DNA from 4 places in the Secundilactobacillus paracollinoides genome. Region 2 is predicted to be linked to each of the others. Evidence: riboswitches for the same ligand, from Rfam matches in the RefSeq annotation. Region 2 holds a riboswitch; each other region holds the start of a gene.
The links. Region 2 has a riboswitch for thiamine pyrophosphate ahead of AYR61_RS02660 (acetylornithine deacetylase). Riboswitches for the same ligand answer to the same signal wherever they lie in the genome.
Positions count from the first base shown of each region.

Region 1: another riboswitch for thiamine pyrophosphate. It lies ahead of cytX (putative hydroxymethylpyrimidine transporter CytX); the one in region 2 lies ahead of AYR61_RS02660 (acetylornithine deacetylase).
Region 3: another riboswitch for thiamine pyrophosphate. It lies ahead of AYR61_RS08280 (ECF transporter S component); the one in region 2 lies ahead of AYR61_RS02660 (acetylornithine deacetylase).
Region 4: another riboswitch for thiamine pyrophosphate. It lies ahead of tenA (thiaminase II); the one in region 2 lies ahead of AYR61_RS02660 (acetylornithine deacetylase).

Region 1 is NZ_CP014912.1:1,342,647-1,349,982, forward strand. Features, by position in the region: gene AYR61_RS05665 (NEAT domain-containing protein) at 1-100, shown strand, start outside; gene isdE (heme ABC transporter substrate-binding protein IsdE) at 102-983, shown strand; gene AYR61_RS05675 (FecCD family ABC transporter permease) at 1,057-2,022, shown strand; gene AYR61_RS05680 (ABC transporter ATP-binding protein) at 2,003-2,785, shown strand; gene rpsN (30S ribosomal protein S14) at 3,126-3,395, opposite strand; gene AYR61_RS05690 (metal ABC transporter solute-binding protein) at 3,780-4,697, shown strand; TPP riboswitch at 5,138-5,239, shown strand; gene cytX (putative hydroxymethylpyrimidine transporter CytX) at 5,340-6,521, shown strand; partial or broken gene thiW (energy coupling factor transporter S component ThiW) at 6,543-6,993, shown strand; gene AYR61_RS05705 (GNAT family N-acetyltransferase) at 7,034-7,336, opposite strand, start outside.
Region 2 is NZ_CP014912.1:649,460-656,795, reverse strand. Features, by position in the region: gene thiE (thiamine phosphate synthase) at 135-764, shown strand; TPP riboswitch at 806-906, shown strand; gene AYR61_RS02660 (acetylornithine deacetylase) at 996-2,294, shown strand; gene AYR61_RS02655 (ECF transporter S component) at 2,296-2,847, shown strand; gene AYR61_RS02650 (alpha/beta hydrolase) at 2,889-3,827, opposite strand; gene AYR61_RS02645 (MFS transporter) at 3,829-5,052, opposite strand; gene AYR61_RS02640 (AraC family transcriptional regulator) at 5,160-5,987, opposite strand; partial or broken gene AYR61_RS02635 (pyridoxal-phosphate dependent enzyme) at 6,199-7,173, shown strand; gene AYR61_RS02630 (folate family ECF transporter S component) at 7,222-7,336, opposite strand, start outside.
Region 3 is NZ_CP014912.1:1,944,859-1,952,194, reverse strand. Features, by position in the region: gene AYR61_RS08285 (MFS transporter) at 1-1,037, shown strand, start outside; TPP riboswitch at 1,087-1,176, shown strand; gene AYR61_RS08280 (ECF transporter S component) at 1,287-1,859, shown strand; gene AYR61_RS08275 (ABC transporter ATP-binding protein) at 1,875-3,314, shown strand; gene AYR61_RS08270 (energy-coupling factor transporter transmembrane component T family protein) at 3,311-3,973, shown strand; gene AYR61_RS08265 (hypothetical protein) at 4,039-4,392, shown strand; gene AYR61_RS08260 (hypothetical protein) at 4,494-5,102, opposite strand; gene AYR61_RS08255 (bifunctional 5,10-methylenetetrahydrofolate dehydrogenase/5,10-methenyltetrahydrofolate cyclohydrolase) at 5,357-6,229, opposite strand; partial or broken gene AYR61_RS15535 (C40 family peptidase) at 6,514-6,915, opposite strand.
Region 4 is NZ_CP014912.1:1,503,064-1,510,399, reverse strand. Features, by position in the region: gene AYR61_RS06320 (vitamin B12 independent methionine synthase) at 1-177, opposite strand, end outside; gene AYR61_RS06315 (GNAT family N-acetyltransferase) at 652-1,140, opposite strand; gene tenA (thiaminase II) at 1,696-2,355, opposite strand; TPP riboswitch at 2,437-2,532, opposite strand; gene AYR61_RS06305 (glucose 1-dehydrogenase) at 2,594-3,361, opposite strand; gene AYR61_RS06300 (MIP/aquaporin family protein) at 3,445-4,152, opposite strand; gene tkt (transketolase) at 5,247-7,268, shown strand; gene AYR61_RS06290 (transaldolase) at 7,268-7,336, shown strand, end outside.

The sequences.
Region 1 (7,336 bases), 690 kb from region 2:
ACCCGTGTTGATCGTCGGCATCATTGTGATCATCGTGGTCGTTGGCGGCGGGGCCTTCTGGTTCACCGGCGGCCGTGGCCGTCACAGTGGGGGGAATTAGGGTGAAATCGCCTCGAAAAATTGCCGGTATCGTGATCGGCATCATCATTGTTTGCGGAATTGCGGGCGCGTTGGCCATCCATGCCACGTCGTCTAAGTCGAAGAACGCGCGCATTGTCGCAACCACATACGGGATCGTACAGATTACGAATCGGCTAAAACTCCCATTGGTGGGGGTGCCGACAACCGCAAATAAGATGCCAGCACGCTACAAAAACGTGAAACGCATTGGCAGTCCGATGAGTCCGAGCGCGGAAAAGATTGCGTCAACGCACCCGACCACGGTGTACGCGGTCAGTGTGTTGAAGGATCAGTTTGGCAAGTCGTTTAAGCAACAGCATATTAAGCCGCATTTCTTATCGTTACAGAGCGTTGCTAATTTGAAGTCAACGCTGACACAAATGGGTAACCAGTATGACCGCAAGTCGGAAGCCAAGTCTGCCGTTAGCGAGATCAATCAGGCTGAAACGAAGGCTAAGAATCGGGCCGCGGGCAAAACTAAACCGCGCGTTCTAGTCCTAATGGGGCTGCCAGGGGCCGGTTATATGATCTGCACCAACAAGTCATACGTAGGCGACCTTGTTCGGCTGGCTGGCGGGAACAACGTCTTTTCGTCAAAGACGCAATCCTATGTGCAACCCAGTGATGAGGCAATTGCTAAGGCTAAGCCCCAGGTGATCTTACGCCTCGAACACGCGATGCCGACGATGGTCACCGAACAATTCAATACTGAATTTAAGCAGCAATCATTTTGGAAACAAACGCCAGCGGTGCAGCAAAAACGGGTCTATGACCTGCAGGAGCCAAACTTCGATGCGACAGCGAACATGCATGCCGCAAAGGCACTGGGCTTGGTTTCAAACTGGTTGTATCCAGCGAAATAGGATGATTAAACCAGATGTTCGTTGTGGACGTCTGGTTTATTCTATACATATGACAAAAAGGAGGAACTACCAAATGTCAAAAGCAGGCTGGGCATACACCGTGGTCTTGATCGGCCTCATTGTGACCTGCGTCATCGCGCTGATGTGCGGCGTGACCTTCTACACGCCAACACAGATCTGGCAGGCATTTTCGGGTCAACGGCCAGCCATTTTAAACAATATCCTGACGTTTCGGTTATCGCGGATCATCGCCAGTATGGTTGGCGGTGGTGTCCTCGCGGTGGCCGGCGCATTAAGCCAATCGGTGTTCCGAAACCGGTTGGCTGACCCAACGATTCTCGGGGTGACGAGTGCGGGCGACTTGTTCATTTTACTGGGCGGCTTTGTGTTGCCGGCGTTACCGTTTGAAAAACTGGTGTTGGCATTGTTAGGGGGTGCTGTCGCGTTGGCACTGCTGACCAACCGGCGAACCCTGAGTCAACCGTATATGCTGATTATTGTTGGGGTGGCGCTGAACTTGACTTTCCAGGGCTTCAATACCCTATTTACACAGGGCATCAGTGTGACCTCTGATACCAGTCTCAACGGCATCACGTGGTCATCAACGCTGATGTTGCTCCTTGTCGGCTGTGTGGGCTTGATCTTGGCGCTGATCCTCTCGCCGTGGGCCAATAATCTAAAATTATCGGATGAACAACTCATGACAGTCGGCATTCCCGTGAAAACAATGCGCGTGGGCTTACTGGCGCTGGTGGCTTTTTTGTCAGCAACAGTGACGTCGGTTTTGGGCACAATTCCGTTTGTCGGCATCATTGTGCCCAACGTGGCGCGAAAACTGGTTGGGCATGATTATCAGACGTTGATTCCATTTTCGTTACTGAGTGGGGCTTGGTTACTCTTGATCTGTGATACGGTTGGTCGGCTGATTATTTTACCGAGTGAACTGCCTGTGGCCACATTAATGACTGTCATTGGTGGCCCATTCCTGATTTGGCTTGTCTTGAAAGGGGGTCTTGGCCGTGGAACTGAAACACGTTAGTTTTGCGTATACTCCGGATCACCCGCTGGTAAAAGACTTCACTGCCCAAGTACCAGAAGGCCAAATTTTGACGATTTTGGGGCCAAATGGCGCGGGTAAGTCGACACTCTTAAACTTATTGGATGGTCAGTTAATGCCTAGTGAGGGCGAAATTTTGCTGGCTGATAAGCCGTCGGCAGATTATAGTTTGAAGGATCGGACCGCTCAGATTGCGGTTGTGAGTCAGCAACACCAAACATACGATGACATGACTGTCCGCGAAATTGTTAAGATCGGCCGACGTCCGTTTCATGGGTTATTGGATACGGTGACGGATGCTGAAGTAGCGCCGTTTTTAGATCAGGTTCAATTAACGGCATACGCTGACCGGGCACTGACTTCACTTTCTGGTGGTCAGCAGCAACGCGTATGGATCGCGATGGCCCTGGCACAGGAACCGAACTATCTGTTGTTAGATGAACCAACGACCTATTTGGACATTCGCTATCAGGGCGAATTGATGGCGTTGATCAAACAACTGCAACAGGATCAGAGCATGACCGTTATCTTGGTGCTGCATGATATCAACCAGGCGTTGCAGGTGAGTGATGCGGTCTGGCTAATTAAAAATGGGGCGCTGGTTCAGGCTGGGACGCCGCAGGATGTGATTAATGAGCAGTTGTTGAGTGATGTGTTTGAGATGACTGTTCGGATTGTGGACCTGCCGGATTACGGGCGGTATGTGATTCAAGTGCCGGAGGTTGTTGGACAGGATTTTGATTAGGACACTTATATATACGAAAAGCGTTCCGAGGATGGTCTTTTTTGACCGGGCTCGGAACGCTTTTTCTTTGGAGGTTTGGGGATTTTTATTTAGGAATAGTGTTTGATGCTTTTTATGCGGAGGGCTTACTTTATTTAGTGAACCTTCCAAGTTTTTTGGAGTGGGTTTTCGTTGATTTAGTGCTTGTTGCTGCGCTGGTTTTGGCAACGTAGCCGAAACGTGTTCCAGGGGGCTGAGGGCTCCTGCGTAAGGCACTTCGACCCAAAAAGTCAGGCCCGGACTTTTCGGGTCAAAGTGCCTTACGCTCCGCCCTCAAAGCGCCCCCTTCCACACTCTTATACTACCAACTAGCCTTCTTAACCCCCGGAATCTGCCCTAAATGCGCATACTTGCGGAAGTTCAATCGTGACATTTCGAACTTTCTCATATAGCCGTGGGGACGGCCGTCTATTCTGTCTCGGTTGTGCAATCGGACTGGACTTGAATCCTTTGGTAACTTAGCTAATGCTTCGTAGTTACCCTCTTTTTTGAGTTGCCGACGGATGTCAGCGTACTTTGCGACTAGTGCTTGTTGCCGTTGGAACTTTGCGATTTTTGATTTCTTTGCCAAATTTTGGCCTCCTAATGATGTAGTGTTTGGGTAATGGTGTTGGTTTTCTCGGCCACCGTGCCGAAACGTGTTCCGCAAGGCTGAGGGCTCCTGCGTAAGTAACTTCCGGCACAAAATCCAAAACCGGGATTTTCTACCGAAAGTTACTTACGCTCCGCCCTCAAAGCGCCTTGCTACACACTCTATAAAATGATCACGAACAATCTACCATATTCAAAAAGAATAACGGTTACGGTTTAGAATTATGCCTGAAAGTCGTTGTTAAAGCAAGTAAATAGCTTACGAATTTGTAAAACGTAACATTTACTATTTACAAAACTGGTTGACTTTGGTAACCTTTAAAACGTAATAATTACTATTTAAAATCATTTGGAGGTTATTGGTATGTTTAAAGGTAGATTAGAACGTAGTTTGGTCGCGATAGCAGCACTGATTGGGGTTGGTGCCGCTTTGACCGGTTGCGGGAAAGCGTCGACTAGTAGTAACGGCCACAAAATCGATGTGGTCACGAGTACTGATTTTTATGGTGGCGCGGCTAAGGCTGTGTTGGGCAACAAGGGGACGGTGCATTCAATCATCAATAAACCATCAGTGGATCCCCACGACTATGAGCCAACACCGGTTGTGGCCAAGCAAGTGCACGCGGCGGATGTGACGGTCGCAAACGGTATCGGCTACGATAGCTGGATGACAAAGCTGACGGCAAATAGTAAAGCGACTAACATCAAGGTCGGCGACGATCTAATGGGTAAAAGAGACGGCGACAATCCGCATATCTGGTATAATCCGGCAACGATGCCGAAGCTAGCAAATCAACTAGTAGCAACCTTTGCGAAGGCGCAGCCAAAGAACAAAGCCTACTTCGAGAAAAACGCGCAGACCTACATTAAATCACTGAAAAATATCCAGACTGAGATCACAACCATCAAACAATTAGCCCAAAAATTGCCGAATAAGCGCGTGTACGTCAGCGAACCGGTCTTCGACTATGCGTTGGAAGCAACTGGTTTTAAGGTCGCAAACAAGTCATTTGAAGAGGCTATTGAAAACGAAAGTGACCCATCGCCAAAGTCTATTGCGGCAATGCAGGCGGGCATTAAACACCACAAGGTTGCCTTCTTTGTCAACAACAGCCAGGTCACCAGCAAGACAACGAAAAATATTATGAACCTGGCAAAGGCCAACCACGTACCGGTGTTACAAGTCACAGAGACATTGCCAGCTGGCAAGAATTACGATCAGTGGATGATGAGTCAGTACCGGCAGTTGACGAAAATTTTGAAGACTGAAGTCGGAAAATAGCGGGATGTCTGTGTCTGGTTAACCAATAGTCATGAAAAATGAGTCCATTCAATTATGACTTGAGAACAACCGGCAGTCACCACGCCATGAGAAGCAATGCTGTTAATAGGCTAGGCACAGTCGAGGGCGGATTTCTCTGCAAACAGTCTTTGATTATATTTCGATAGTTAACAAGTGGAAAAAGTAATTTCAATGTCAGTGGAATGTAGTAATTTGGCACGGCGCTGTGGTGTCGACATCAGTTGGCGACCGTACTTTGGTCGGTTACTGATGTGCGAGACGATGAAGATCCATTCGAGAGCTGCACAGCAGAAATCGAATTAGCTTCATCGCGAGCCACTTCAGCGTCGTGCCAAATTGCGGAATGCAACGGACGTTTAACACCATCATTTTACAGACTTGCACAGAAACAAATAAACCGATAAAATTAAACTAAATTGAAAACGCACTAGGGGTGCCAGAAATGGCTGAGATAGAAGAAATTCTGATCCCTTCGAACCTGTTAAGTTAATTCTTGCGAAGGAAAGTGTCGACATCCATCGGGTAAAATAAGGATCTCTCACTGGTTGCGGTTAACCGTATTCAGTGAGAGATTTTTTGGGTTAAAGCGTCCGATGGCAGTTAAAATGAGGAGGGTTTCACTTGGGTAACACGAAGTTGAGCGGTTTGTTCCTGTTGTGGGCGGGGGCCGCGATTTCCATCGCTGAAATTGTAACGGGGACGCTGGTAGCGCCGCTGGGTTGGCTGGAAGGGCTGACGGCGATTTTGCTGGGGCATTTGATTGGCTGTTTTGTGTTTCTGCTGCCGGTTGGCTATTTGTCGGCTAAGCGAGACCAGACGGCGATTCAAGCAACAGGCTCAGTGTTTGGCAGCGCTGGCGTCGGGTTGTTTTCGATTCTAAATGCGGTTCAACTATTGGGCTGGACGGCGGTGATGATCGTCAACGCACAACAGGCGATGAACGGAATCGCTAAAACGCTATTCCACTACCAGTCTGCGGTGGTGATGTCAGTGATTGTGGCGGTTCTGATCGTTGTTTGGCTGCTGATGGATCACAACTGGCTGTTCAAAATTAACAACGCAATCGTTATTCTGTTAGCCGTTGGCATGCTGCTGATCCTATGGACGATCATTGCCCATAGCGGCGGACACACTGCGTCCAATTTGGCACCCATGAGTTTCGGGTCGGCTGTTGATTTGAGTGTGACCATGGCGCTGTCGTGGCTGCCGCTGATCGGTGACTACACGCAGCATACTGACAAAACGTTTCAGGCCAGTTTGGCCAGTGTCAGCGGCTACTTTGTGGCCAGTTTCGGCATGTTTGCGTTGGGGATGTTCACCGTTATTTTAACCGGTGAATCCAATTTTACAGTGGCTCTGTCGCAAACAAAACTGGGGTTGATTGCGCTGTTTATCATTGTGTTTTCAACGGTCACAACAACATTCATGGACGCCTATTCGGCAGCAACGAACATTGCTAATTTGGTCAAAGCCAAGCGCGTTAATGTGATTACTATCATCGTTACTGTGCTTGGTTTGGTGATTGCGCTGGGCGTTTCTATGGCGTACTACGAAAACTTTCTGTACGCGATTGGGGCCGTTTTTGCGCCGTTGTTTGCGATCCTCTTCGTCAGTGTGTTCTTCATGCACGCACGGCTAGCCGTATGGTTGAACTTTGTTTGGTGGTTAATTGGTGTGGTGGGCTATTCCTGGCTGCAGAAACTGGACTTCTTTTTGGGGACAACGTTCTTCCTGGCGCTTATTTTGGGTGTCGGCGTCTACCTGACTGGTCTGGTGGCTAGGAAATACCCATTGCTGGACTAGACAAAGGGGTTATTTGGTCTCATGACAAAACGCGTTTACTATCTCGCCATGACGTCGGTGCTGGTGGCACTGGGCGTTATTGGTGGCAGTTTATTTGAATTTACGGTCGGTGTTGCCAAGGTGGCACCAATGCAACATTTGATCAATGTGGTTTCAGGCGTGTTACTCGGGCCATGGTTGGCAACCACGCAAGCGTTTTTAACGTCCTTGATCCGCAACTTGATGGGAACGGGTACAATTCTGGCGTTTCCCGGCAGCATGTTCGGTGCTTGGTGAACTCATTGGCACAGGCATTATTGGCGCCTTTGTGGCTTACCCGATTGCTGCGCTATTTCTGGGAACGAAGGGCGCACTTTGGGTGTTTGTCCCGAGCTTTTTCTTGAGTGCTTTGGTTGGCGTGATTGTTGCCTACGTTGTGCTGAAAAGCATGTGGGCGACGGTGATCAAACCGCAAATGGATCGATTGAAATGAAAAAAAGCGATGGTCACCAGTAACCCGGTGGACATCGCTTTTAGTTTTGTTTTGGCATTAATACCATATCTAAGTGTGGAATATCATCTTCAAGATAAACATCAGATTTAGGTTCAAACCCAAATGATTCATAGAATTCTTGTAGGTATGCCTGCGCTTGAATCTTGATCGGCTTATTCGGGAAACGTTGTGCAATCACGTCCAGCGTTTCTTGGACGATTTTTCTGCCAAGGCCATCTTTCCGAAATTGGTCAACAACCAGTACCCGACCGAAATTTACTTCGGTGTCTCTATTCATGACTCGGGTGTAGGCTTGTAGGTCGCCATTATCGTTAAAAAGGGC
Region 2 (7,336 bases):
GTTTTTCTTGTTTTTTTGCTCTGATGAAGCAATTTAATTTTGGCGCTCGGTGAGGGTGAGTCTGACTATACAAGCGAGAAATTGTTCGTTAGAATGCGAGTGCAATACTATTTTTGAGTCGGGAGGATGGTTTCATGACCCTAACAAACAGACCGTTATACCTTGTAACTGACCGAACCGGATTAACGGATGACACCTTTTTTGAACGGTTAGAACTTGCTTGCCAGGCTGGGGTTGACCTCGTTCAACTACGGGAGAAGACGTTGGCCAGTGGTGACTATTTCCGATTGGCACAACGCGTCAAGATGATTACTGACCGCTACGACCTGCCATTACTGATCGATGACCGGTTGGACATTGCCCAGGCGGTGGACGCTGCCGGCGTTCACGTTGGTCAAAGTGATCTGCCAGTGGCGGTCGTTCGCCAAATTTTGGGACCGGATAAACTCATCGGTGCCACTACCAAAACGATTGCGCAAGCTGACCGGGCAGTGCGTGAGGGCGCGGATTATCTGGGCGTCGGTGCTATTTTTCCAACGACGACCCACGTTAAGACGGTGCGTACCAGCGTCGATACGTTGGCAGAGATTAAAGCGCGGGTGCCGATTCCAGTCTATGCGATCGGTGGGTTGAAGGCCAGCAATGTGGCGGCAGTTCAGCCCGCTCACGTGGATGGCGTCGCAGTTGTTTCGGCCATTATGCAAGCGGAGGATACGATTGCTGCAACAGAGGCACTGCGGACAGCTGTCCTGAAAGTATTGTGAGGTTTCACTTGTAATTCGCCAACACTTATGGCATGATTTGAATCAAAAGCGAGGGGAGCCCCATGTGGGCTGAGACGGTTAACGACCGGACCCTTTGAACCTGAGAGTTAGAACTCGCGTAGGGACGGCTATGAGACATGAAAACACGCGCGATTTCTAACCTCTTGACTGCTAGTTGAGAGGTTATTTTGCGTGGATCAACACGTCTGTCCCCTGAGGAACACAGAAAGGATGAGCAGTTTGGCAAAAGCGACAGAACAGGCACTGCTGCAGGCGCTTGAAGATCACCAGGATGACTTGTTTGAAAAATTAGGACAATTAGTTGCGTTCAAAACAGTGTCGCCAACGGCACGGAATACCACACCGTTACAAGAGATGATTACGACACAACTGGAAACGGCGGGGTTTGACGTCAAGACGCAGCCTTTCTATGACACGGATACGCTGGTGTCCGCGACCCTTCATGGTACTGATGCGAAGGCACACAACAGTCTGTTACTTAATGGCCATGTTGATGTGGCCACGATAGCTGACCAGGACTGGCAGACCGACCCGTTTACCATGCAACGCAACGGTGACTTGGTGATTGGCCGCGGTGTGAGTGATATGAAGGGCGCCATGGCCTGTTTTCTGTACTTGTTCGACCAGCTGAAGGCCCTTGGTGTGCAGTTGCCGGGTGATTTGAAATTCCAATCTGTCGTGGGTGAAGAGGCCGGTGAAGTTGGGACCAAACGGTTGCTGGAACAAGGAGAGACGGTGGATTTTGCGTTGGTTGGCGACACAAGTGATCTGCAGTTGCAGGGACAGGGTGGCGTTATTACTGGCTGGGTCACGCTCAAGAGTCAAAAAACCTATCATGACGGTAACCGCGTCAACATGGTGGCGGCTGGTGGCGGATTAAAGGCTGCTAGTATGGTCGAAAAAATGGTTGTGGTCATTCAAGCGTTGCAAACGCTGGAACACTATTGGGCGGTTACGAAGTCTTATCCGGGGTTTCCTGCGGGGACGGATACGATTAATCCGTCGTATATTGAGGGTGGAATTCACCCAGCATTTGTGGCGGATGAGGTGAGACTCTGGATCACTGTGCACTTTTATCCCGATGAAAATGTTGATGATATCACCGCTGAAGTGGAACAGCAGGTTCTTGCAGCGGCGACGGCTGATCCGTGGTTACGTGATAATTTGCCAACATTTGAATGGGGCGGTGAATCGATGCTCGTTGATAAGGGCGAGGTCTTTCCGTCGCTTGAATTGGATGAGGATTCGGCGGCTATTCAGTTGTTAGAAGTAACTCATGAGTCACAGATTGGTGAGGCACCAACTGTGACCATGTCAACGTCTGTCGCGGATGGTGGTTGGTTTGACTACTTCGGCATTCCGTGTGTGATATACGGACCAGGTACTATGTCACAGGCACATACCAACGATGAACAAGCCAGCTTTACCCAGTTATTAACCTACACAAAGATCATTGCCCGCTTTGTTTGGCAATGGTGTCACGCTGAGAAACCAGCGAAGGAGAATTAACATGCAAAAGAAAAAATTTCACCTACAGGATATTATTTTAATTGCCGTGATGGCCATCGTTTTTGGTGCCATTTTTGTTGGGACAGATTATTTGTACAACGCACTGTATATTGTGATTGGCCCATTTGCGAACGAAGTGTTGTTTGGGCTGTGGATCATGGCTGGACCTCTTGCTATTTTTATGACGCGGATTCCTGGTGCGGCCATTGTCGGCGAAGTGTTGGGCGCTGCCGCAGAAGTGATTTTCGGTGGCACCTTTGGTATCGCAGCGTTGCTTTCAGGTATTGTTCAAGGTATCGGGAGTGAAGTTGGGTTTACCATCTGGCGGTACAAACGCTGGGACTGGGTCAGTCTGCTCACTTCTTCCGTGACAACGACTGTCGTGGCGTTTGCGTATGAAGTATTTAAACTGGGTTATATTCATTATTCGCTGCCGATGATTGCCGCGTTGTTTACAGTGCGGTTGATTTCCGTCATTTTCTTCGGCACGGTGCTGGTGCACAGCATTTACAGCCTGTTGGCACGATCGCGCGTATTGAAATTTAATCGATAATAAAAAGGGCTTTGACTGGATCGGTCAAAGTCCTTTGTGTGCTAGTTTAAAGCATTTTTGATGAAGTCAAATGTAATTTGTAGCACATCTGGCGTAAAGAACGCATCAGATCCGTGGTCGCTTTGGTCGATCTTATAGAACGAGACATTCTGATGGTGTGCCTTGAGTGCCTGATACAATAAGACGCTTTGCTGAAATGGGACAAGCCGATCCTTATTCCCGTGCATGATTAAAAACGGCGGCAGTTTTTCGTCACCCACATAGGTGATGGGATTTCCCTTTTGAACAAGGTCGGGGACGTCATAAATGTGGTTGGTGCCGAAAAACTCACCTTCGAGACTATGCGCGGTGATGTGGTCTTGAGTCGAGGGTACTTTGTTCATTTTGCTGATGTCATTCGGACCATAAAAATCGATACATGCCTTATAATTCAGCGGTTGTTCAAGAACATCTTCGTCATTGAATTCTTGCAGGTTTGCGGTCACGACGGCCGTAGAAACAGTGTGGCCGCCGGAGGAATCTCCCCAAGCAAGATAGCGGTTAGCGTCTACGTGGTATTCGCTGGCATGACGTAACATAAAGCGCGTGGCCGTTTTCAAGTCTTTGATCTGTGCAGGAAAGGGGCTTTCTGGCGCCCATCGATATTCAACCATAGCAACCACGAATCCCTGGCTGGCGACGTGAATCATGTGTGCCATGTGATTGCCAAGTTGCTGCTTGTGAAAAGCTGACCCTTGAACCCACATGATGAGTGGGTACCGGTGAGGACTGTTTTCTGCCTCTGCTGGTGTAATGATGTGCAAATGTAGGGTCAAACCATTTTTAACTGCGTAAGGAATGTTGAGTTCAACGTGTGGATAACTTGGTGTAAGAGACACTTTTAAAGTCTTCATACCTTCTGGGACATCAGTGGCTTCTGGAAACTCACTATAACTGTAGTTTTTTGGTGAAATGTATTGAGTCATATCTCGCTCTGTCATATCAATCTGTTCCTTTCAAAATGCTTTTTTGTTTTTTCGTATCAGTAAAGTATTCATATATAAGTCCGAGAACTAAGATAAGTGAAAATGCGCTCGCAAAATTAAATGCAAATTGACTGGTATTGTTACCGAATACGTTAGCAAGAAAACTATAAACATAAGGGGCAATGAAATTAGCTAGTGAAGCAGCGGCCGTTGTTGCTGAGGTTGCATAGGCCGAATTGGCTGCAGTGGTATGTTTGTTCACAGCTGCAAACATGTAAGGCATGAAAAGTCCAAATCCTGCGCCGGTTAGCATCATTGCGATGTAATAGACAACTACGCCATGCGTAGTAGCAATTATCAAATTTCCCATAAAAAATAGTACCGCAGCAATAATACCGCCAAAACGTTTAGCAAATTTTATATAAAATCCAAACAAAAGACCGGTAATTAGACCAAGGACTGAATAAGCAACCATCATGTTGGCAGCACCTGTGGCTGTAGCAATGTGTTCTTCAACTACCGCTAAGTTGAAATCAATATTAACGCCACCTTGACCTAAGTTAAAAAAGAAAGTTAAAAGTACCCATACAATCACATCTTTTCCAAGATGCCTACTCGTACCATTGCTTGAATTTTCTGAATTATCAATACGCTGATTTTCGCCTTCGCCGGCTAATTTTTTTGGTAAGAAATGAAGAGTTAAGACGAATACGACTAGACCTAATAGATATATCAAGAATGCTGACCGCCAGTTGATCGTAATGAGTAGGCCAATTGCGAAGGTCAGAACTGTACCTGAAATTCCGATAACAGCACTTTGAATTCCCATTAAGGTATTTCGTACTTCACCAGTATAAAGATCAGCAATCATGCTTGTCCCGATAGGTTGAATTAAACCTAAACTAAGCCCTAGAAAAACTCTGCTGGCTAAAATAATTGGAAAATTATTTAATACCATTGGCAGTAGACCGCTAATTGTCCAAAGCAACGCGCCAAAAAGAATGACATTTCGTTTGCCGATTTTTGTTGCAAGAAAAGCTGCCGCAATTAAGGCGATGAACTGTGGTAAGGCAGTGATTGAAAAAAAAGACTGCAAGGTGGCTTTAGACACCGACGGAAAGGCTTGACGGAGACTTGGTAACAGAGCCGATGTTGCGCTGGCGCCGGTGATTAAAAATGTTGAAGATAATAACGCGATTTTAAAAGATAGGGAATCGCGATTGTCGGACGTTTGATTCATGATGGTGCCCCCATTTCGTAAGATGTAAACGCATTTCACAAATTAATATTAAAGCGCTTTCAAATACGACATTAAGCAATATTCTGCTGAGATTGGGGTGAATCCTGCTATTGATGGGTCAGCCGATACTGGTTTGGGGACTGAGAAAAGTGATGCTTAAACGCCACATTAAGCGCTTTGACGTTAGGAAAACCAGTCGTAAATGCAATGGCCTCCAGACTGTCTGAGGTTGTTAATAACTGTTTTTCTGCTGCTAATAGACGCCGACTTGTGACGTACACTAATGGCGATTGATTCAGATATTTTTGGAACAAATGCGCAAAGTAGCTGGCAGATAAGTTGGCAATTCCTGCCAATTTTTCCACGGTGATCTTTTCTTGATAGTGGCGGTCGATCCACGTGATGACTGGGGAGAGATGATCCATTTGTGCGGAGTAATGGGGTGTTCTTTTAGTGGCATCGGCCTGAGAATAGTGAGTAACAAGGTCACTCAAGATAAGATAGACTAAACCAATCTGCTCTGCCTGCGTGCCAGTAGTTGCCGGGTGGCGGGTCGTCTGATATAAGGTGTTAAAATAGCCTTGGAGCTGAGTATCATTTGGAATACGATTCTGGATGTGGGTTTCAATCGCGATATTACTGGCAGTCAGGATATCGTTTGGCAACATCACGGTCAGCGCGACTCGTTTATGGTCTGTGGGTAAGTCCAGACGGTGCACCTCGTACGGATTGATGACGACAACTTCACCTTTTGATTGGTCAAAGTGCTGACCGTTGACGGTGAAATTTGTGTTTTCACCAGTGATCACATAGGCGATTTCAAATGAGTGATGCCAGTGACTTAGGACACGGTGTGCAACGCCATTATCGTGAATGAGCAGGCGAAATGGCAGGTGTCGATTGGGCGTGATCGTTTCGTAGAAAATATCAGTCATGAGAATGCCTTTCGTTAGTATAAATAGTGCCATTTTTGCTGGCTTAGTGTATGCTTATTCTAATTGAATTCTAATAGGATTTGTTACAGCTACCATAGCACGGAATGGCTGATTGCCCAACTATTCCAGATTTGTAGCAGTTAAAGGAGTGTCCTAAATGCCACCATACAACCAATTACCTAAATTCAACTGAGGCTTTTTCCCAACACCAGTTCATAAACTAGAACAGCTATCTGAACAACTTGGCGTGAACCTATATCTGAAACGAGATGACCTGACCGGCCCCAATCTGTTCGGCGGCAATAAGATTCGTAAGCTTGAGTACCTGGTTGGCGACGCCTTAAAGCAGGGTGCAGATACCCTGATCACCTTTGGCGCAACGCAGTCTAATCACGCGATGGAAACCGCGGTAGCAGCGCGAAAGGCAGGCATGGATGCCATTTTATACCTTGAGACGATCACGCCCAACAAAGTGGGGGATGATCGGGCTAATATTCTGGTCGATAAAGTGTTAGGTGCGAAGATTCACTACGTCTCGATGGAAAACCGAACGGAAGCAGAAGCGGATGCGTTTGCGATGGCGGCAGCCAAGAAGGAAGCGGCCGAGCTTGCCAAATCGGGTCACAAGGCCTACATCATTCCGGTCGGCGGTGCAACACCAATTGGGTCAACGGGGTTTGCGCTTGGGTTTAAGGAACTGATGGCTCAATTACCCGATATTGACGTTGATTATATTGTGCAGGGGAGCGGCACCGGCGGCACAGCAGCCGGGTTGATTGCGGGTGCTAAGGCGTTTTCTAAACCAGACCATCCCACGCAGATCTTATCGATGAATGTTAGTCCGAAACCGGAGGAACATTATCAAAAGGTTGTCGATATTGCCAATGATGCGCTTGAATTACTCGGTTTAGCGCGGAATGTGACCTTGGCGGATACTCATTTTGACCAGTCTTACTTTGTTGAGGGGTATGAGATTCCGAGTGCGTCAGGGTCAGCAGCAATCCAGTTATTGGCACGAACGGAAGGTATTTTGACCGATCCAGTTTATACCGGAAAAGCGTTTGCGGGATTACTGGATTACGTCAAGACCGGGCAAATCAAACCTGGTAGTAACGTTGTGTTCTGGCATACTGGCGGTGTTTCGGCGCTGTTTGCTGAAGATAAGATCGTTGGGAAATTGTATTAAACTAAAAAGCCAGCCACCCTTTGTTGGGGATGGCTGGCGTTTTTGGTGTTAATCCAAATGACTTCTCTTCTGAATGATGGTGATGATATTTGATCTGAAAATAACAGTGAGCACCACCACGTAAATCACAAATGTAATGACTTCTTGTACGGTTCGAGTGGTC
Region 3 (7,336 bases), 1.3 Mb from region 2:
CGGGTGGTATTTTGTTTGGCGTCATTGCGGACCGGTTTGGGCGGGTCAGGACATTTTCGCACACTGTGTTTATTTTTGCGATTGCAACGGCGCTGATGTACTTTGCAAGTAACATCACGCTCATCTATGCCTGCCGGTTCTTAGCAGGCGTCGGTGCCGGTGGTGAATACGGTGTCGGCATTACGCTGATTGCAGAAAATTTCAAGCACAAAAATATTGGTAAAATGACCTCGGTTGCTGCCATCGGTGGTCAAATTGGGGCAATCTTAGCCGCAATTTGCGCGTCGTTGATCATCCCAACGCTGGGCTGGCGGGCACTGTTCTTGTTCGGGCTGATTCCAGTGGTGCTGACCTACTTTATTCGGCGTCACTTACACGAATCTGATGAGTTTATTGCTGCTAAAAACGCCGTTAAAGATCCGCGGAAACGGGTTCGGATCAGCGCCCTTTTTAAGACACCGCAACTCGCTTATCAATCCGTTGCATTAATGGTCATGGTTATCGTACAAATTGCCGGCTACTTTGGCCTGATGAACTGGTTGCCCTCTATCATGCAACAAAAACTCGGTCTCAGCGTTTCTGGCTCCTCCCTCTGGATGATTGCCACAATTGTCGGGATGAGTATTGGGATGCTGACGTTTGGCTCTATTCTGGATTACTTCGGACCGCGGCGTGCATTCGGCATCTTTCTGTTATGTTCAGCCGTTTCTGTCTTCGGTATCACGCTGGCGTTTAACGAACTCACCCTGCTGTTTGCCGGTGCAATTCTCGGCTTCTTTTCAAACGGGATGTTTGGCGGTTATGGTGCCGTCATTAGCCGGCTTTATCCAACGGAGATCCGGTCAACTGCTAACAACGTGATCGTCAATGTTGGTCGAGCAATCGGTGGTTTTTCATCCGTCGTCATTGGCTTCCTGATGGACCGCTACTCGCTGACTGTCGTCATGGGCTTCCTGGCCGTTCTCTACGTCATCAGCTTCATCACCATGTTGACGATTCCAAGCCTTCGCAGACTTGGTCAAGTTAATGAAGGTTAGGGTCGTTGATTGCATTTGAAATCGTTTCCGTGTAAAATGGTGCTAAACTAAACGTTATCTGGGGTGCCTTTTGGCTGAGATACACCCATTGAACCTGATCTGGTCAGTACCAGCGTAGGGAGAATAATGAATGAACTGTGCAATTTTTGAAATCATAAAAAGCCAAAAGGACGTTTTCAGGATAACTGAAGGCGCCCTTTTTTTGCAGTCAGATCTCGTTTAGTACCAAAAATTTTAGGAGGTATCATCATGAAACGTTCAAATGCTTGGCATTTACGCGACATTATCTTATTAGCTTTAATTGCGATCTTCTGCGGTGTTATTTTTTGGGTGATCGGTCCGCTCTATAACATTTTGACCGTTGCTTTAACGCCAGTTGGCCTTGGACCGGCTGCAAACGACATTCTCATGGGCGTCTGGTGCATGGCTGGTCCCCTGGCCGGCATCATCTTCAAGCGAATCGGTGCCGCCTTTCTTGGTGAATTCTTAGGGTCCGTTGTTGAGATGTTTCTCGGCGGCCAATGGGGCGCTAGCACGATGATCTCTGGCGTTGTCCAAGGGATTGCATCCGAACTTGGGTTTACCTTTACCGGCTACAAGAACTTCAACTGGTTAGGTCTTAACATGAGTGTGCTGACGACAACGATCATCACCTTTGCTTGGGACATGGCACGAAACGGTTACGCCAGCTACCACTTCGGCTTACTGATTGCGCTGTTCATTATCCGGCTGATCTCAATGTGGGTCTTTGGCGGATTATTATCAAAAGCCATCACCAACCTGCTAGACCGTACGCATCTGTTGCAAACACAAACTCGCTAGAATTGAGGTTTTATAATGGCTACCGTGTCTGTTAACCACCTATCATTTGCATATACTGCTGAGGATGAAACACCCAAGGCCACGCTGACCGATCTCTCGATGACGTTTAAGAACGGCGCGTTTACCCTGCTCACTGGGCCATCAGGGTCTGGTAAATCAACCCTTTTGAAACTCATTGCCGGGTTGTACCCAGCCTTTTCCGGCAAAGTAACTCACGGGACGCTGACGCTGAATGACCAGCCATTGTCAGCAATTACGCCGACGAAGCGTAGTCAATTGGTGGCCATGATGTTTCAAAATCCCAATCAGCAATTCGCAATGGATACCGTGGAAAACGAACTGATTTTTGCGTTAGAAAACCAACAATTAGCCCCATCAGATATTCCGCCGCGCATCGACAAGGCACTGGATTTTCTTGAAATCACAGCGTTACGCGACCGCGTGCTCAGCACGTTATCGGGCGGTGAAAAACAAAAGGTGGCCCTTGCCGTCATCGTTGCAATGGATTCTGATACGATTCTCCTCGACGAACCATTTGCCAGCGTGGACCCTGAGGCCCGCCAACTGTTGCTGGGTAAACTCTCTCAGTTGCAACGTGAACAGCATAAAACGATAATTTTAGCCGACCACGATTTGGAAGATTACGGTCGCTACATTGACCAACTGATCGTGATGAATGCTGACGGCACCGCGTTGACACGCCTTTCAGATGCTGAAAAAGACCAGCGATTGGCGGACTTCAGCCGGAGTAAGACCGACCAGGTAACATTCGCACTGCCAACCCAAACGGAAGACCCAGCAATTCAACTCAGTGGCCTTAAATTAACGGCCGGCACCCGAACGCTGCTTGACCAGGATCAGTTTACGTTCTATCAAAATCGGATTACATTACTGACTGGCCCCAATGGCGTCGGTAAATCAACACTGCTTGACGCGATGGCAAAGCTTCATCCGTACGCTGGTTCCATTCAAGTCAAAAATCAAGAAGTTCATAAGTGGGCGAAACGCAAATTCTATCACCATCTCGGCATCGTGTTTCAAGACGCCGAAGAGCAATTTTTAAACGTCACCATGGCAGAGGAGCTTGCACTGTCGACGAAGAACAGTCAACAAGCTGCGTACTTTAAAGACCGCTTGCCAGCCATGTTGCGCCAGTTACGGCTAGATGGTATGGCTGAGCACGTCGTCTATTCTCTGAGCGGTGGTCAGAAAAAGAAGCTGCAAATTCTTGAAATGCTGATGATGGGCACGCCAATTTTGTTATTCGATGAACCGTTTACGGGATTGGACTTCAGGTCGATGCAACAGGTCATCGTGCTGATGAAACAGGTTGCGCACGACTGCCATCAGACCTACATTATCGTTAGCCATCAGCTGTACGGCATTGCAGACCTGATCGACTATCACGTTCAATTGCGCGATCAGCAGCTCACTTACGAGGAGGCCCTGTCATGAACCCAACATTTAAATTTGCGCTGGCGGTGTTGATTGCACTTGAAATTTCATTCACCAGCGTGTGGGTGATCAACGTCGTGCTGGCGGTGTTGGGGCTGCTTGTCATTTTGTGGCACCGGACCCCATTAAAACGAGTTGGCCTGTTGCTGCTCGTACCACTGATTCCGGCAACGGCACTGGCTGTTGCCATGTTGATGCAGGGCCGTGGCGACAACAATGTGCACTTCGCCACCGTTTTGTTCACCCGGATCTACGCCTACGTCTTTGTAGGGTCCGCTGCTACGTTAACGACCCCTATTCAAACGTTGGTGATGTCATTGGAACAAAACGTGCACGTTCCCAGCAAATTTGCCTATGGTTTTCTCGGTGCTTTCAATCTCATGCCGAAAATCGTCAGTGAGGTTGCAACGATTCGTGCCGCTGGGCAAATGCGTGGCCAGGTCTTACATTTCTGGTCGCCGCAGTTATATTTCAAGGCCATCCTGGCCTCACTGAACTGGTCTGAAAACCTCGCTGATGCCATGACATCCCACGGTTTTGTCGAGGATGCGGCCAGAACCCACCTCACTGTTATCACAATTAAATGGTGGGATTGGGTGCTCGTCATTGTGCCACTACTGGTGCTTCAAGTTGGGCTGTTTGCCGTTCATTTACCGTAATCTCATTATTTTCTAACCCAGTTTTCAAAAAAGTTATATAATGATGACAAAAGAAGGTGATGGATATGAAACAAAGTTCACTCAAGTTTACAACGTTATTTGGTGTTATCGTGATCGTTATCGGTGTCATCCTTGAAGTTGGTGCCCTTTTCTACCATGTTGGCAGTCTCGAATCTGCTGAAATTGTTTTCACTGGCGCCATTGCCGTTACTGTGGGTCACGCGTTTTTCGGACTCGACTCACTTACACTTTCACTGGTGTTGACCACCATTAGTTCGCTTGGGGTTGGCTATTTTGTTCTCATTCAAACCCATCTGAATTGGTTGTGGGCCATCATCGCTTTTGTCGCCTTCTACGCTTTTATTCTATCCATGTTCAAGCTGCGCGACACCGTTCGCCATCGGCATCAATCATGGTAGACCTAAGCTTAGATCAACCCGGTCAACACCGAGACGAAAATAACACCTCATGCAAGGGTCCAGCTGGATTCTTGCATGAGGTGTTATCTTTATTTTTAACATTAGTAAGCCGTACCAACAACGTAGTAGGTAGCACCGCCGTCATCGGAGCGTAGTAATTGCCCAGTAGAATTTGTTTTAAACCAAGCAACCGTTGGGCTTGTACTTGGATCAACGTACTTCGCCCGCATGTTCGGTGACTGATGGTTTTCACGCACCTGAACGGTATAGATGTTAGGACTGGACTGACTGATCTGCATGATCAGATCCTGACGGGCGTATGCACCGCTTAATAAGCGATAGATCCGTTCCGTAAGTGTACTCTGGTAAACCGTATGCGTTTGTGTTGCAGAACTGGTTTGGTCGGCCGATTGGCTGGTGGTTACGTCAGAACTTGTATCAGCAGAACTCGTGCTTGCTGCGTTTGTGGTAGACGAGGATTCCACCCGGTAGTTCGCGTCACTGTTACTATCGGAAGAAGCACTGGTTGACGCATTCGAACTGGACGACGCCTTATCCGCAGCCGAAGTCGTTGTCTTGTCTGACTTCTTAGTGGACTGACTCGTTTGCGTTTCAGCCTTTTTTGATGACCCTGATTGACTGGAATTGCCGCAGCCAACGAGGAGCACACTAAGTGCGAGTGGTACCATCAATTTCAAAATAGGTTTCATAATCGCGGTAATAACCAAGTATTGGTCTTACCCACCCTCCTTTGTCTTCATCTCTCCTTAATTATAGCATTAGTTGGGTGGAAAATAACGGTTTCAAGGACTAGATTTCATTAAAATGTAAGGGTTTCCATTACTGATATACCACAATTTTATTAAATGTGACGGGTGTCCTATGTCAACTGGCAAACGGCACAAAAAAAGAGGCCCAAAAGCAACAACTTTAAGGCCTCTTGCAAGTTACGACTATGATTGTCTTACACGTGTTGTCGTTCGCGCGTCTTACTAAATTTACCTTCTGCTAACTCTAAGGTTTGCTGCATCAGCGTCGTAATGGTCATTGGGCCGACCCCACCCGGCACAGGCGTAATCTTTCCAGCAACTTGAACCGCTTCATCAAAATCCACGTCACCAACAAGTTTTCCGTTTTCATCGCGATCCATACCAACATCGATCACTGTGGCACCAGGCTTAATATCTTGCCCCTTGATGAGGTGTGCCACCCCGGTTGCGACGACCAAAATATCAGCCGTCCGGGTAATACCGCTGAGATCCTGGGTAAACTTATGGGTATAACTGACCGTGGCATTGCGATTGAGCAGCATGGCGCCAAGCGGCCTGCCAACAATGTTAGAGCTCCCGACCATAACAGCATGTGCCCCTTCTAACGGCACGTGGTAAGTGTCCAACATTGTCATGATGCCGCGCGGTGTGCACGGCACTGGATAGGCTTCAGCACTATCTTCAAATAACCGGCCCAAGTTCACTGGGCTGAACCCATCAACATCCTTACTCGGTAAAATTGCTTGAATAATTGCCGATTCATCGATCTGTTGGGGTAACGGCAATTGGACTAATATCCCATGAATACTGGCGTCACGGTTGTACTCGTGAATCACCGCAAGTAGTTCATCCTGAGTTGTCGTTTCAGGCATCCGCTTATCAATTGAGGTAATCCCAACCAGTTTGGCTTTACGATGCTTATTACGAACATAAATCTGACTTGCTGGATCGTGACCGACCAGAATCACGGCGAGTTTCGGTTCGATACCAGCTGTTTTTAACGTATTCACTTTTTCAATAATGGCCGCATCCATTTGCTTAGATAACCCTTTACCATCGATTAACATCAGTGTCTCAAGTCTCCTTATGCAGTGTCAAAGTGGCGTCTCGTTTTCATTTTGTTTCAAACTAAGAAAGTGGTCTGAAACAATTTTCTTACAGTGCAATCATACACTGAATTAACCAGTTTAACAATCGTCAAACACAAACTTTAATTCTATATTCATTATAATTATTCGTATTATATGCCATTTCTCATTTAATTCGGCCATTAATGAAACCATCATGAGCGAAAAGCAAAAAGGCTCAGCAAGTCTTCACTTGACTGAGCCTTTTTTAATTATTTAAAGACTTAGGCGTTGACCTTACCCGCAAAGCTAGGCATAAAGTAACTGCTAATCGTTTGGATCTGCACATCTTCGCCAGGTTCTGGTGCGGCAACGTATTGGTTATTGCCGATGTAGAGAGCAACGTGGTAACTGGCACCTTGACTACCCCAGAAAAGCAGATCACCAGGTTGGGCATCCGAAACAGCTTCCTTAGTCACCTTAGATTCTTGGGTAACGGTATAGTGGCCAAGTGTGATACCGGCTGCGTGCTGATAAACGTAATCTGTCAGACCTGAACAATCCATCCCCTTTAAGGATTCGCCACCCTAAACATAGGGAATGTTCTCAGTTGCAAGCTGCTTGGCCAAGGCGACAACTTTCTTCGTCGTACTGCTTGTGGCACTGGTGCTAGTGGTCGAGGTACTGGTTGTATCGGCACTGGTACTAGTTGCGGCGCTGTTGGTTGTGGTTGACGTTGCGCTGCTCGTCTCGCTATCAGAAGCAGCATTAACAGCATCATGAGCTGCTTGAGTCTCAGTCTGATTCGGCAATGCTTGAATGGTAGCAGCATGCGCACTCACAGTAGAAACACCAAACAAAGCAACGGTCGCAGCAAGTGCGAGAACTGTCTTTTTAAAAGTCATAGGAACACCTCATCTATTATTTTCTTTAGGTTTCATTATAGCAACAATTTAATGATAACTCGTGAAGATAACTAGAAGATTACGTGAAGGTGATGATTTGGTGACAGAGAGTGTGAAGCAAGGCGGTCCAGGGGCGGTGTGTAACGAACACTGACCGAAAAGTCTGGGCCTGACTTTTTGGTCAGTGTTCGTTACACGTTAG
Region 4 (7,336 bases), 850 kb from region 2:
GTTGGCTTGTTCTTCAACCACGCGTTTGGTTTCGTCGCGTTGGATTTTTTGCAGGTCAGCAGCGGTAATTTTACCTTCTGCTAGATCCTTATGTGCTTGCTTTAAGTCAGCTGGGCGCAATAAGCTGCCCACTACGTCAAAACGGTATGGAAATTTAGTTAAAGTCGATTCAGTCATGTTTGTTTTCCTCCAGAAATTGTTTTCGATAAATTTGCCAATAAAAAGACCCCTTGCCATCGAAATGACAAGGGGCGAGAAGGTCGCGGTACCACCCAAGTTCGTGTTTATGAGTATAAACACCTTACCGGTAATTGCTTACCGACATTTTAACGGCTGCCACCGAGCCACCAGCTTGAACCGGTGATCAACTACTCAGAGCTCATTCTCGCAAGCGTTGCAGGCCCTCCCTTTCACCTACCGGAGTTCTCTGTGACTGCGCAACTTGGTCTCTTCTCTTCAAAGTTATTAGCGAATTAAAATTTAATGACAAATATAGGCGATAATTTTAATTTTGTCAAGAGTGACGATCAAAACTAGATTTCAGATTCAAATAATCCTGTTACATCGCTTCACTGCGCTAACATTGTGTGGTGAACGAACGATAACCATCTTTCTGGAACCACTCCAGAAAATGAATACCAAAGTGAATTCTTATTTGTGCTCTCCTAAAGCCATCAAATACCAAGTATCGCAAGCGCCATGTTCTGACTGCGGTAATGGCTTCGTCAACTGGTCAAACCCTAATGATTGATAAAGGGTATTCGCGGCAATCATCTGGTGAAACGTTTCGAGATACAGATAGTCATAGTGTGCTTTAGCGTACGCAAAACACTCTGGAATGAGTGACTTTGCCACACCCTGGCGCCGGTAATCGGGCGATACATACAGCTTTTGCAACTCTGCGATACCATCTTCAGGCGCGATCGGTCCCACGCCGCAACCGCCCATCACGTGCTGGTCATCGCTGATAGCAACGTAGTAAGTCGCATTGGGCGTTTTGTCGTACCAAGCACTCAAATGGTCAACGAACGGGTCAAAGTAGGCTGTTCCGGGTAAGTTCAGGTTAAGATCTTCAAGGTCAGTGCGGAGAATCGCTGCCATTTCGGCGTCGTTGTTGGCCGTTATGTTTTGAATTTTCATTGGATCGTCTCACTTTGCTATGGTTTAAAGGCGATTATAGATGGGTTGGTGATGGGTTACAAGGTGGGATTTAGCTTTTTAGTTTTTTGCTAGTGGTGTACATGTCATTAGTTTACTTGTGTTTAGGGCTTTCTTGGCAGCAGTGCCGTAACGCGTTCCACAAACCAAAGACTTGCACAGAAGCGGACTCTGTTACAAAATCCAAGCCCGGGATTTTATAACAGAGTCCGCTTCTGCTCCAGTCTTTAACCGGTTCGTTCCACGCTCATTTTCTCTTTCTTGGCAGCCGTGCCGTAACGCGTTCCACAAGGCAAGGGGCTACTGTGTAACGAACTCGGGCAAAAAAGTCAGGCCCAGACTTTTCTGCCCGAGTTCGTTACACTCCGCCCCTTAACCGCCTTGTTCCACGCTCATTTTCTCTTTCTTGGCAGCCGTGCCATAACGCGTTCCGAAAAACTGAGGGCTACTGCCTAAGCGACTCTGACAAAAATGCCAGGTTCGGGCATTTCTGTCAGAGTCGCTTAGGCGCCGCCCTCAAACCGTTTTTCTCCACGCTCACCACGCCTGTTTATCCATCGCCATCTGCCAAAACGCCAATTCATAGGCACTACTCCGCACAAACGAATCCTGCATCTGCGCGCGCTCCGTGTCATCCGCATTGTCAGCCGTCTTGTTGGTCAACTGGATCATCGTGTTCACACTATCGGTATAGTCGTCGCTGTCATACGTTTCGATCCAACGTTCGTACAGCTCAACGGGTGAGCCGGCCGCTATCAAGCGTTGGCCAATTTCGTTGTACAGCCAGTAGCATGGCAACAATCCCGCAATGGCACGGCCCGGTGTTCCTCGGTCTAATTCTGAGTACATATGGTTCACGTAGTTATAAGCGGTTGGAGCCATCGGTGTGTGGGCGATCTCATCCGGCGTGATGCCCAACCGGTCAAAGAAGCCTTCTCGGACAGCGATTTCGCCGTCCTTGAGACCCTGAGCGCCAGCCATTAGAAAGTCGACGTCTTCTTTGTCCGTTAATTTTTCAGCAATTTTTTCATGGAGCTTGCCAAATTCGTTGAGATAATAGCGGTCCTGAATCAAATAGTAACGGAACACGTCGTTAGGCAGTGAACCGTCGCCAATCTCGTGCACAAATGGGTGGTCAAAGCTCTTTTGCCAGCATGGTTCAGCAGCTGTGTGGATTTGCGTTGTAAAGGTGGTCAATGTGGGTCCTCCTCGTTTTAAAAAAGCGGGCAACAAAATACCGACCAGGAGACAACAGGCTGGTCGGTCGTTTAATCATCATTGATTATCCGTTAACTTTCCTTCGCGAGTGTTGGCTCACAGGTTCAAAGGGTTCGGTAAAAACCGTCTCAGCAAATTGCGCCCCTAGTTAGATTATTGAATTACAAGTTTTAGTATAGCACAGTTTCGTAAAATGAAAGCGATTCATTAATGCAACCTAGCGCAGGAGGTAACCGCCATCAACTGGCAGCATCACGCCGGTGACATAGTCGGAGGCGGCGCTGGCAAGAAAGACCATCGGCCCCATGAGCTGTTCAGGTTTTCCCCAGTCCCCTGATGGAATGTGGGCAGCAATCTCCGGCCCGCGAACGGGATCCTCCTGGAGTGGTTTGGTCATGTCGGTGCTGATATAGCCCGGTGCTAGACCATTCACTTGAATATGGTACGGTGCGAGCGCATCCGCATAGGCTTTAGTCAGCCCCATCACAGCGTGCTTACTGGCGGCGTATGGGAATATCCGTTTGCCCGCGCGGTACGACTGCATCGATCCAATGTTGATGATTTTCCCGTGTTGCTGGTCAGACATTACCTTGGCAGCCGCATGGGACAGGTAGTATAACCCATTGAGATTGACATCAATAACCTTGCGCCAATCCTCATCCTTGAACTCGAGCACGTCGTTGCGCAGTTGGATCCCCGCATTATTAACGAGAATGTCGAGGTGGCCAAATTTTTCAATCACTGCCTGCACAATGGCATCCGCCGCATCTGGATCGGTAATATCCTGTTGCAGAAACGCCACCTGTTGGCCGTTTGCCTCGACCTTTTCCTTGGTCTCGTCCCAACCACGCTGTGAGGCACTGACCACAAAAATATCCGCGCCGTATTCAGATAGCGCAATTGAGTAGAACTGCCCCAGCCCGTGGGCGCCACCTGTGATAAGGGCCACCTTGCCGGCGAGTGAGAAACTATTTTGATCAAACATCCTATCGCTTCCTAACTGCTGACGCGTACGCCAGCTGGATTTAAGTCACGACCATTATACAACGTCAAATGCACACAATGATGTCACTTCAACAGCGTCTCTAGACCGGTCGCAATCAGACCACCGATCAGCGGTCCGCACATCGGTACCCAAGCGTAGCCCCATTCGGCATTCCCCTTATGTGGCACGGGCCAAATGGTATACGCAAACCGTGGTGCCCAATCACGGGCGGGGTTCAGCGCAAAGCCAGTTGTGGTCCCAAGACCGGTACCAACAACCATGATCAATAGCCCAACAATCAGCGGTTTAAGCCCCTGCGTGAAGTTACCAAGGTTCAGCAAAATAAAGACAAACGCAAAGGTGGCAATGATTTCAGACAACAGGTTAAACACCGGTGACTTGATGGCCGGCCGAGTCGCAAAAATGCCCACAGAGTTCCCCGCGGCTTCGTCTGAACTGGCTTTAAAGTGTGGATAGAATTGAATCATGACCAGCGTGGCACCCACGAAGGCCCCGAGAAATTGGCCAAGTAAATACGGCAACACATCGTGCCAGGGAAACAACCCAAAAATGGCATAGGGAATCGTGACTGCGGGATTGAGATGCCCCTGAGAGCCCAGCATGCCAGCTACGTAAACACCCATGGTCACCGCAATCCCCCAGGAAAGACTGGCATACAGCCAATTCGACCCCTTCGCATACGTTTTGTTCAAGTTCATACTGGCACCGGTCCCAGCGCCCAACAAAATCAAGACCATCGTGCCAAAAAATTCACCAATAAACCCGTTCATCAACAACACCCATCTTTCAGTTATGATTAACTCGGTATTAACTGAGCCTATTCTATCATAATAAAAACGGTTCCAGGACAACAAACTGCTAGTTTGAGATATAAAAATGCTATTGTTGGGTCTTATTTGAAGATTTATGACTGGTGTTTATGAAATTCAGACTCCTTAATCGCCATTTGTATATTCTTTTACTGACATTATCGGTTATTTTCAAATGACATTATTGCTTGAATTTGCAAATCATTCTGCAAAGGTACGGCTTGATTGTCGAGCTATACCAATTGTAAAACGTAGTGGTTAGAAATACTGCTTACCTTAGGATACTTATTGAGTCTCACAGTGTTAGTCGAGACTCCCTTCAGTGCAAAGTAATTACTAATAATAGGACTCTCTATGTTAAGTAACACTCTGTTAGAAGTATTGCTATCAGTAAGTTGTTGGCAGTCAAAGGCGGATTCTCTGCGAACTGAGGGTGATTATAATGCGATACTTAGGCAATTGAGACTATGCGCGCTATGTAAGTGGAGTGCCAAATGACGCAATGCAACGAATTCAGCAAGCAAATCAGCTCATTTAACACTGATAACTACCAAGCTCAATAATGAGAAAATAAGAAAATATTCTAATTAATTCAGCTAACTTCCTCGCTTTTTGGGACCGAATCGAGTATAGTACAATTAAACTTTACAAATAATTTCATTAAATTGTTTTAATTCCATGTAAGAACTATGAAAGCGACTGAAAGTAACGCGTTGCATTCCCAGGACAGTATTCCCACTGTCCGCGTGTTGCCAGCTTTCATTCAATTTTTACTTGAAAATATCAATGAACTTTCCCGTCATTGATGGTTTAAAAATAAATCAGAAATGAAATTTGTTTCAGACTTTTGTCGCATGACCTATGCCTTTCAGAAGAATACCAGACCACATTTTGAAGACAGCGCTTTATTCCCTTTCATGCGTTGTTTTCATAACTCGTTTAACTGGATCAGAACACTTGAAAATGTCAAAATTTTCAGGTATACCATTTCAGTCAGTTGAGTTGACAGTCTGTCAATAATACCGTATATTTTCTGGACATAGGAGCGTGATTACATGCAAAATACTAGCCTAGACCAAAGATCAATCAACGCCTTACGTTTTTTGAGCGTTGATATGATTGAAAAGGCCAATTCAGGTCACCCGGGGCTCCCATTAGGCGTTGCCCCAATGGCCTACACATTATGGACAAAACATTTAAACATTAACCCCACTGACCAAAAGTGGGTCAACCGCGACCGGTTTGTGCTTTCAGCCGGCCATGGTTCTGCATTGCTTTACAGCCTGCTGCACCTTTCTGGCTTCAATCTTTCTATTGAAGACCTGAAGCAGTTCCGCCAGTTCCAATCAAAAACCCCTGGTCACCCCGAATACGGGATCGTTGACGGGGTTGAAGCAACCACCGGTCCCCTTGGTCAAAGCCTCGGGATGGCGGTTGGGATGGCGATGGCGGAAAACCATTTGGCTGCCCAGTACAACCAACCCGGTTTCAATATTATGGACCACTACACTTACGTCATTTCTGGCGACGGCGACCTCATGGAAGGCGTCTCACATGAATCCGCAAGTTTGGCGGGCCATTTGAAACTCGGAAAATTGATCGTGCTTTACGATGACAACAATATTTCACTCGATGGCCCCACCAGTATGGCGTTTACCGAAAACGTCTCCGAACGTTTCGAAGCCTACGACTGGCAGGTTCTCCACGTGGCTGACGGCAATAATATGGCGGAAATTAACGCTGCGATTGAAACGGCGAAGGCCAACCCGAACCAGCCAACGCTGATCGATGTTAAAACAATCATCGGGTTTGGGTCACCGGTTGCAGGTACTAACACTGTGCACGGTAAGCCGTTGGGTGAAGCCAACATGGCTGCTACCCGAGAAGCGCTCGGGTGGCACTACGCCCCATTTGAAGTGCCTGAAGACGTAACCGATAACTTCAAGTCTAACGTGAAGAACCGCGGGATCGACGCTGAAGCTGATTGGACAAACCTGTTTGACGAATACACCCGGCAGTTCCCAGAACTGGCTGAGCGGTTCTTAAACGGCTTCAAACCCGTTCACTTCGACCTGGATCTCCCAGTAAGCCACGTCGGCGAAAAGGAATCCGGGCGGAACACCAGCCAGCGCATCATCGGCGCCATTTCTCAGCAGCTGCCAAGCTTTTGGGGTGGTTCAGCTGACCTCTTCGCTTCAAACAAAACGAACATTAAAACAGCAACTGCTTGCGAGGCCAACGCGCCAGCTGGCCAGAACATCTGGTTTGGCGTGCGGGAATTCGGTGAAGCGACGGCTGTCAATGGGATGATCCTGCACGGCGGGATCCACGCGTTTGCCAGCACGTTCTTTGTCTTCTCGGACTACATGCGCGCAGCCATCCGGTTGGCTGCAATTCAACAGATTCCAGCCACCTACATTTTCACCCACGACTCCGTTGCCGTTGGTGAAGACGGCCCGACCCACGAACCCATCGAACATCTGATGAGTTTCCGGGCAATGCCAAACGTGAACGTCATCCGTCCTGCTGACACCAATGAAACAACAGCGGCATGGCGGGTTGCTCTGGCAGCTTCCAATACCCCAACCATTTTGGTGCTGTCACGGCAAGACCTGCCAACATTGCCACTGACAGAAACGTTAGCCGACGAAGGCGTAAAACATGGTGGTTACGTGCTCTCCCCATCAAAGGGTGATGTGCCAGAAGGGATCTTGATTGCCACTGGTTCGGAAGTCCACGTCGCAGTAGCTGCCCAAACGCAACTGCGTGAACAAGGCCATGACGTTTCAGTGGTCTCCATGCCATCCTTTGAACTCTTCGACGCCCAGTCAGCTGAATACAAGGAATCTGTCCTGCCGTCAGCCGTGACAAAACGGGTATCGATCGAGTTAGGCACCACCATGGGTTGGGAACACTACATTGGCTTGAACGGGATTGCCTTGGGCATCAACAACCGCTTTGGCGAGTCCGGTAATCCTCAAACCATCATCGACAGCTTCGGTATCACACCCGAAAATACTGCCACAGCGTTCCTGAGTCTCATTTCCGAAAAACAGTCCGTTAGAGAGGGGCAATAATCGTGGCTACACCAACATTCAAAATTAAAATTTACTCCGATGGCGCTGATTTAAGCGACATGCAGGCC